Regions from separate parts of the Candidatus Thiodiazotropha sp. CDECU1 genome, predicted to be linked through region 2. Evidence: predicted binding sites of a transcription regulator. Region 2 holds the regulator's gene; the other holds the start of a gene.
What was found. Region 2 encodes FliA, which starts transcription of late flagellar genes. Its sites were predicted from a motif close to GCTAAAGTTNNNNNNNNNNCNGCCGATA; they were not measured.
Positions count from the first base shown of each region.

Region 1: R2K28_RS08685 (type IV pilus twitching motility protein PilT) is a predicted target of FliA. The motif match lies at 1,580-1,607, and genes of this name have one in related genera.

Region 1 is NZ_OY734020.1:1,914,809-1,919,023, forward strand. Features, by position in the region: gene proC (pyrroline-5-carboxylate reductase) at 1-687, opposite strand, end outside; gene R2K28_RS08680 (YggS family pyridoxal phosphate-dependent enzyme) at 725-1,432, opposite strand; gene R2K28_RS08685 (type IV pilus twitching motility protein PilT) at 1,719-2,753, shown strand; gene R2K28_RS08690 (PilT/PilU family type 4a pilus ATPase) at 2,877-4,001, shown strand; gene R2K28_RS08695 (hypothetical protein) at 4,047-4,215, opposite strand, start outside.
Region 2 is NZ_OY734020.1:2,725,146-2,729,360, reverse strand. Features, by position in the region: gene flhF (flagellar biosynthesis protein FlhF) at 1-284, shown strand, start outside; gene R2K28_RS12435 (MinD/ParA family ATP-binding protein) at 271-1,152, shown strand; gene R2K28_RS12430 (RNA polymerase sigma factor FliA) at 1,155-1,901, shown strand; gene cheY (chemotaxis response regulator CheY) at 1,969-2,340, shown strand; gene R2K28_RS12420 (protein phosphatase CheZ) at 2,366-3,100, shown strand; gene R2K28_RS12415 (chemotaxis protein CheA) at 3,172-4,215, shown strand, end outside.

The DNA.
Region 1 (4,215 bases), 810 kb from region 2:
TTGTCTTAGGCGTGCAGGTGAATCGCTGCTTTCAAGGGCCATACGGGCTGCACCCAGGGCTGTCTGCAAGGTCAGCAGGCGGGCTGTATCCTCATCCAGCCCCATCTCTCGGGCGGAGGCCTCTATCGCCTCCATGACAAGAAAGAAATAGGCGGGACCACTGCCTGAGACAGCGGTGACCGCATCCATTTGAGATTCATTCTCAACCCAACGGGTGAGGCCCACTGCCCGTAATATGCTTTCAGCCTGGTTGCGCTGTATCTCACTCACTCCTGGGCCGGCGTGCATACCCGTTGCACCGGACTGAATCATGGCCGGGGTGTTCGGCATACTGCGCACCAGTGCCACATCACCGCCCAACCAATTCCGCAGGGTGGACTCCTTGACGCCGGCGACGATGGATATCACCAGTGGCTGGACCTTTTGTACAGTTGCAGCCAAGTCCTCGGTCACTGCCTTGAGGACTTGCGGTTTAACCGCCAAAACCACCACCTCTGCCTGGCTGATGGCGCTGTTATTCTCAGACTGGGTGTTAACGCCGCAGCGTGCAGCCAGTTGGGCCAGCTTGTCAGGGTCGGGATCACTCACCGTGATGCGCCCCTTGTCATAACCATCGGCAATCAAGCCGCTTATCAGGCTGGTGGCCATGTTGCCGCCACCGATGAATGTGATGTTATCGTTACTCATGCCGTTGCTGTTCACTTTTGTTGATTGGGTGCAGGCTTCACTGATTATACTGCCGTGGGCCAAAAATTGCGGTGCCTATTCTGACGATCGTCGCGCCCTCTTCGATGGCGGCCTCAAGATCGTCCGACATGCCCATGGATAGGGTATCCAGTGGTATCTGCGCAGACTTAAGTTCGTCGCGTAACAATCTTAACCGCATTAAGGGGGCGTGTTGAGCCGCATTCCCGGCAGCAGGTGCCGGGATGGTCATCAGCCCCCTGATAGATAGATTGGGGAGTGCGGTATAGGCCTTGAATTGCTCTCTCAATGCCACTTCGCTGAGACCGTCCTTACTCGATTCACCACTGGTATTGACCTGGAGACAGATATTCAATGGTGGCAGACCCGGGGGACGTTGCTGGCTCAATCGCGTGGCATGTTTAAGGCTGGCGACGCTGTGAACCCAGGCGAATTTTTCAGCTATCGGTCGGGTCTTGTTGCTCTGGATGCGGCCGATGAAGTGCCATTCCACGCCTTTGTCCCCTAACTGGTCAATTTTCACCAGCGCCTCCTGCAGGTAACTCTCGCCGAAGCGTGTCTGCCCGAGACCCGCCAATAAGGCAATCTCCTCAGCGCTCCTGGTCTTGCTGACAGCCAGCAGCCGAACGCTGTCTGGTGTACGTTCAGCTGTGGTTTCCGCCTGGTGAATTCGCTTCAACACCAGTTGATAGCGCTGCTGCAGCCTGTTTCGAGTCTGATCTGTCACGCTGGGTACATCAATTAAATTGTGCAATTTGCTTGGTTGTTGGGTTGATCTTTGTAGTATCCTGCAAAGTGAGGTCAAGTTGATGCCATTTCAAGTTGAACTGCCTCAGATGCATAGAGTGTTTCCTTAATATTTGACTGCAACACAGCTAAACTTATCCATTTTTGGGACGATAGCTATGAAAAGCGCAAATCTATGGATAGGGAATGCCATCATCGCGGAACATCGCTAAAGTGTCTATATTGCGACTCATCATGGGTCTTTAGAATTTCTAATGGGGGAATGAATGGATATCGCTGAACTTCTGGCCTTCAGTGTCAAGCACAACGCATCAGACTTGCATCTCTCTGCCGGTTTGCCACCCATGATTCGTGTGGATGGCGACATCAGACGCATCAATGTCCCCGCTCTTGAACACAAGGTCGTTCACGCCCTTGTGTATGACATCATGAATGATAAACAGCGCAAGGACTTCGAGGAGTACCTGGAGAATGACTTCTCCTTCGAGATTCCCGGATTGGCGAGATTTCGTGTCAACGCCTTCAATCAGGCCCGCGGCGCATCGGCGGTCTTTCGTACCATCCCATCCAAGGTGCTGACCCTGGAAGAGCTCGGCTGTCCCACTACCTTCAAGGAAATCGTGGATGTGCCCCGCGGGCTGGTGCTGGTGACCGGACCGACCGGCTCCGGTAAGTCCACCACCCTGGCTGCCATGATGGATTACAAGAACGACAATGACTACTCCCATATCCTCACCATCGAGGATCCGATCGAGTTTGTTCACTCCAGCAAGAAGTGCCTGATCAACCAGCGCGAAGTGCATCGTGACACCTTGGGATTTTCCGAGGCGCTGCGCTCTGCTTTGCGTGAAGACCCGGATATCATCCTGGTGGGCGAGCTGCGTGATCTGGAAACCATCCGCCTGGCCTTGACCGCCGCCGAAACCGGACATCTGGTATTCGGTACCCTGCACACCAGTTCGGCGGCCAAGACCATCGACCGGATCATCGATGTCTTTCCGGCGGGAGAGAAGTCGATGGTGCGATCCATGTTGTCCGAATCCCTGCGATCCGTGATTGCCCAGACCCTGCTGAAAAAGATTGGTGGTGGTCGAATTGCTGCTTGGGAGATCATGGTTGGCACCCCGGCGATCCGAAACCTGATCCGTGAGGACAAGGTCGCGCAGATGTATTCCGCGATCCAGACCGGACAGGCAGCGGGGATGCAGACCATGGACCAGGCCCTGAAGGAGTTGGTGCAGCGTGGTGTGGTAAGCCGTCTTGACGCCAAGGCCAAGGCGCAAAACAAGGATCAGTTCTAAACTATATTATCTTCCAGGTGTATGATGACACCTGTTCAGCCCCGTTTGCGGTTGCTATCTGCTGCCTGAATTAGCGACGTCACATCGCTGCCGGGTTGGAATCTGAATAAAGAGGATAAGATTATGGATTTGAACGCACTTCTATCCGTGGTGGTGAAAAACAAGGCGTCCGATCTGTTCGTAACCGCTGGGCGAGAGCCCTCCATAAAGGTGGATGGAAAGATCCATCCCATCAATAAGACCCCTTTGACACCCAGGCAGACCAAGGAGATGGTCTATAGCATCATGACCGATGCACAACAGAAGGAGTTCGACGAAACCAAAGAGTGCAATTTCGCCATCAGTGTCAAAAGATTGGGCCGCTTCCGGGTCAGCAGTTTTTATCAGCGCGATACTGTAGGTATGGTACTACGCCGCATTGAAAACAAGATACCTACCCTGGAATCACTCTATCTACCCCCCATTCTGCAGGATCTCTCCATGGTCAAACGCGGCCTGGTGATCTTCGTGGGCGCTACCGGAACCGGTAAATCCACCTCACTGGCGGCCATGATCGGCTATCGCAACACCAGGGGCGATGGTCATATTGTCAGTATCGAAGACCCCATTGAGTACATGCACGATCACAACCAGTGCATCATTACGCAGCGTGAAGTGGGTATAGACACCGAGTCATATGAAGTGGCGCTCAAGAACACTCTGCGCCAGGCGCCGGACGTTATTCTGATTGGTGAAATACGTACCCGAAAGACCATGGAGCATGCCATTGCCTTTGCCGAAACCGGTCATCTATGCCTCTCGACCCTGCATGCCAACAACGCCAATCAGGCACTTGATCGTGTTATCCACTTCTTTCCGGAGGATGCCAGGGAGCAGATCTTTATGGATCTATCACTGAATCTGAAGGCCATAGTGGCTCAGCAACTGATCCCGAAAGTGGACGGCAACGGCCGGCGTGCCGCTGTCGAGGTGATGTTGAATACCCCCTTGGCCGCAGAGCTGATTCGCAAAGGTGAAATCCATAAGCTCAAAGAGTTGATGAAGCGTTCAACGGAACACGGCATGATCACTTTTGACCAGCATCTCTTCCAGCTTTATGAAGAGGGTGTCATCAGCTATGAGAATGCCCTGGCCCATGCCGATTCGACCAACGATGTACGCCTGATGATAAAACTTGGTGCGGCCCATACCAGCGACTCCCTGATCGATGAGCTGGATGGGATTACCCTGTCGGATGGTAAGCACTGATCACAGACCTGGGTTGGGTGCTATGAACCGCACCCAACCTACAATTTACTGTGGCAGCCCTTCCAGATAGCGCTCAGCCATCTGATATTGGTTCTCCGACTCATTTGCAGCCGCACCGTCATCGATCAGAATCATTTCGCAATTTTTCGCCATGCGGGCCTGCATAGCGGCCTTCCAAGCCCCCCGCGCACCGGTCTGGTCATCGCTGGAGAGT
Region 2 (4,215 bases):
GTCATGCCATTCGAGCATTTGATATCGTCAGTCCGATTGGTGTTGTCTTGACCAAGATGGACGAGGCAGCTTCCCTCGGGGGCGTGCTTTCAGCTGTTCTCGAAGCAAAACTGCCGTTGGCCTTCGTTACCGATGGTCAGCGGGTACCGGAGGATATACACAACGCCTATGCGGATAGGTTGATGAAGCATGCAGTGGAGCTATCCGAACTTATGGGTGGCAGTCCAGATGAGGAGTATCTGGCGATGGCTTTCGGGGGAATGAATGAACATGCACATGTCTGAACAGATCGAAGATCAGGCAACAGGGTTGCGCAGGATGATTAACCCGGAACCGGTGAGGGTGATTGCTGTCACCGGTGGTAAGGGTGGTGTGGGCAAGACCAGTATTTCTGCCAATCTGGGGGTCGCCTTCGCCGAACTCGGTCGCCGGGTAATGCTGCTCGACGCCGATTTGGGATTGGCAAATCTGGACGTACTCCTCGGTTTGCACGCAGAGCGTAATCTGTCCCATGTGATGCAGGGTGAATGCTCACTGGAGGATGTTTTGGTCACCGGGCCCAAGGGAATGAGGGTTGTCCCTGGTGCTTCCGGAATCCAGCACATGGCTGAGATGACCCCTGCCGAAAATGCCGGTTTAATCCAAGCCTTCAGCGAAGTTGCCAACGATGTGGACGTTTTGCTGATCGACACGGCTGCCGGCATTTCCGATCTGGTGATCAGTTTCAGTCGTGCAGCGCAGGAACAGATTGTTGTGGTATGTGATGAACCCGCCTCCATCACGGACGCTTATGCCATTATCAAGCTGCTCAACCGTGAGCACGGAATTAGTCGTTTCCGAATCTTGGCTAATATGGTAAAGAGTGTGCAAGAGGGGCGTGATCTTTACAATAAAATGTGCCGGGTAACCGATCAATACCTGGACGTTATGCTGAACTACATGGGCAGCATTCCTTATGACGAACAACTCCGCAAAGCGGTGCGAAGCCAAAAACCGGTTGTAGAGGCCTATCCACGTTCACGAGTAGCACAGGCATTCAAGAATTTGGCCAAAAAGGCCGATAACTGGCCTGTACCCTCGGGTGTCAGTGGCGATTTACAGTTTTTCGTCGAACGATTGATCCAATTTTCTAGCCAATACGGGGAGGTATGACGGTGAGCGGCTTAGCGACATACACCGCCATGCAGCAACAACAGAACTATGATGATCTGGTGGATCAACATGCCGGACTGGTGAAAAGGATCGCTTATCACCTGATGAACCGGTTGCCACCGAATGTTCAGGCGGATGATCTGATTCAAGCGGGGATGTTGGGCCTGCTCGAGGCGAGCAGAAACTACGACCCCACACAGGGTGCCAGTTTTGAGACCTATGCGGGTATCCGCATACGCGGTGCAATGCTGGATGAAATTCGACGCAGTGACTGGACACCGCGCTCTGTTCATCGCAAGGCGCGCATGGTTGCTGAAGCGATGCGGGAAATCGAGAACCACGAGGGCAGAGATGCGCGTGATGTAGAGGTGGCCGATGCCTTGGATATGAGCCTTGAGGAGTACCATCAAATCCTCAGGGATTCAACGGGTTGTCGAATTTTCAGTCTGGATGAGTTGACCGCAGTGAGTGATGGCTTCCCGGTTGCCAGGGAAGGATCTGCAGATACACCATTCGATGGATTGCAGAAAGACGCCTTCAAGAAGGCATTGGCGGATGCGATTGCTGGCTTGCCCGATCGTGAGCGGCTGGTTATTGCCATGTATTACGATGATGAGATGAATCTTCGTGAAATCGGGCATGTACTGGGTGTGAGTGAGTCTAGGGTTTGTCAAATACACAGTCAGGCGACACTGCGTTTGCGGTCACGACTGACAGATTGGCTTTCATTGGTACACGACGAAGAGTAATGGTTGGCCTGTGATTCGTTGACGGGACGTCAGCACTAACAGGATGGAGGTAGCATTGGACAAGAATATGAAGATCCTCATTGTGGACGACTTTTCCACCATGCGGCGTATTATCAAGAATCTATTGCGTGATCTTGGGTTTAACAACACCCAGGAGGCGGATGATGGTCTCACGGCACTACCCATGCTACAGAGTGGGAATTTCGATTTTCTTGTCTCAGACTGGAACATGCCGGGAATGACAGGTATCGATCTGCTGAAAGCGGTCAGGGCGGATGATAAGTTGGCCGCATTGCCGGTATTGATGGTAACAGCGGAATCTAAACGCGAACAGATCATCGAGGCGGCACAAGCAGGTGTAAACGGCTATGTCGTTAAACCTTTCACTGCCACGACCTTGGAAGAAAAGATCAACAAGATCTTCGAACGCGTGGGTTAAATTGAGGCTGTGTCTGGAGTAAAAAATGGGACAACAAGACAACCAACAACGATTAGAGATTGCAAAGTCCCTCGTTATCAGCTTGGAAGCCGGTGATGATGCGGAATCCGAGCGATTGATAGGTAATCTGACACAAGCAAAGAAAAACGACGACCTGTTCCAAGAGGTGGGTCGCCTGACCCGTGAACTGCATGAAGCCATCAACGGTTTTCTCCTTGATGCCCGAATCTCCGATATGACCAATGTGGAGATTCCGGATGCCAAGGAGCGGCTCACCTATGTCATTACCATGACCGAGCAATCCGCGAATCGGACGCTCACTGCTGTCGAGCATAGTATTCCTCTGATCGAGAAGATTGAACAGGGATCTGCTGAACTTGCTGAGCAGTGGGAGAACCTACGTTCCCAATTACTCAACAAAGAGGATTTCAAGGAGCTGAGCAGTTCACTTTCAAGTTTCCTAAAGAGTACGCAGAGTGATGCCGGTGAATTGCACAAAAACCTGTCTGAAGTGCTAATGGCTCAGGATTTTCAGGATCTTACCGGCCAAATTATTCGCAAGGTCATCACCCTTGTTCATGATGTGGAGGAGAAACTGGTCATGCTGGTGCGTATCACCGGTAGCAAGCTGGAAGATCCCGAACAGAATAAAGACCAAGCTGAAGTGCTTGCGGGACCGGCTATTCCAGGTCTGGATCAGGGCGAACAAGTGACAAACCAGGACGATGTGGACGATCTGCTCTCCAGCCTGGGGTTTTAGTTATTCAGGTTAGGACCGATATAGATTTCAACAACATTCGGTAAAGTTCGGTGATCCACCGGGAGCATTAGATGAGCATCGATGTCAACGACGAAATCCTTCAGGATTTTTTGGTCGAGGCTGGAGAGATACTAGAGCTGTTGAGTGAACAGCTTGTGGACCTGGAGCAGCAACCTGATGATTTCGATCTGCTAAATGCCGTATTTCGCGGTTTTCACACGATTAAGGGCGGTGCGGGATTCCTATCCATAGATCCCTTGGTGGAAGTCTGCCATCGGGCCGAGGATGTCTTCAATATACTGCGCCAGGGACAGCGTAGTGTGGGTCCGGATCTCATGGATTCTGTACTTGAGGTGCTGGATATTGTGAATGCCATGTTCGAGCAGGTACGCGAAGGTATTATGCCGGAACATGCGGATCCGGAACTGATCGAGCGACTGAATAAATTTGCCGTGCCGGAAGGAGAAGAGGAAGAGGAAGAGGAAGAAGAGGCCGCTGCAGAGGAGTCGGCTGATGATGAAGCAGTGGAGGAAACAGATACAGCGGTGGCGGTTGAGGCAGAGGCGGAGGCAGAGACATCAGCGGAGAGTGTGCCGTCTTCATCGGATGATATAAGCGATAACGAATTCGAGTCCTTGCTGGATGCGATTCAAGAACCTGCCCAAGCCGGCAAGGATGACAATATATCCGAGGATGAATTTGAAAACCTGCTGGATGAACTGCACGGCAAGGGTAAATTCACGGGTAAACCCAAGGCAGAAGATAAGGCTAAGAAACCTGCAGCCTCTGATGATATTTCCGAGGATGAGTTCGAGGCCTTACTTGACGAGATCCATGGCGAAGGCAAATTCAATCCCGATAAGCTGAGCAATGAGCAAGCACCCGCCAAGAAAAAGGCCAAGCCGAAAAAAGCGGCAAAGCCCCCTGCAGGTGATGACGATATCAGTGAAGATGAATTTGAAGATCTACTGGATCAGATCCATGGTGCGGGGAAGTTCGATCCGCATAAGATCAAGTCGGATGAGGATGAAACGACCGAGGGTAAAAAGGCACCAAAGCCTGCGCAGAAAATGCCCCCCAAGGGTAAAGCTAAATCCGCAGCCAAAAAATCTACT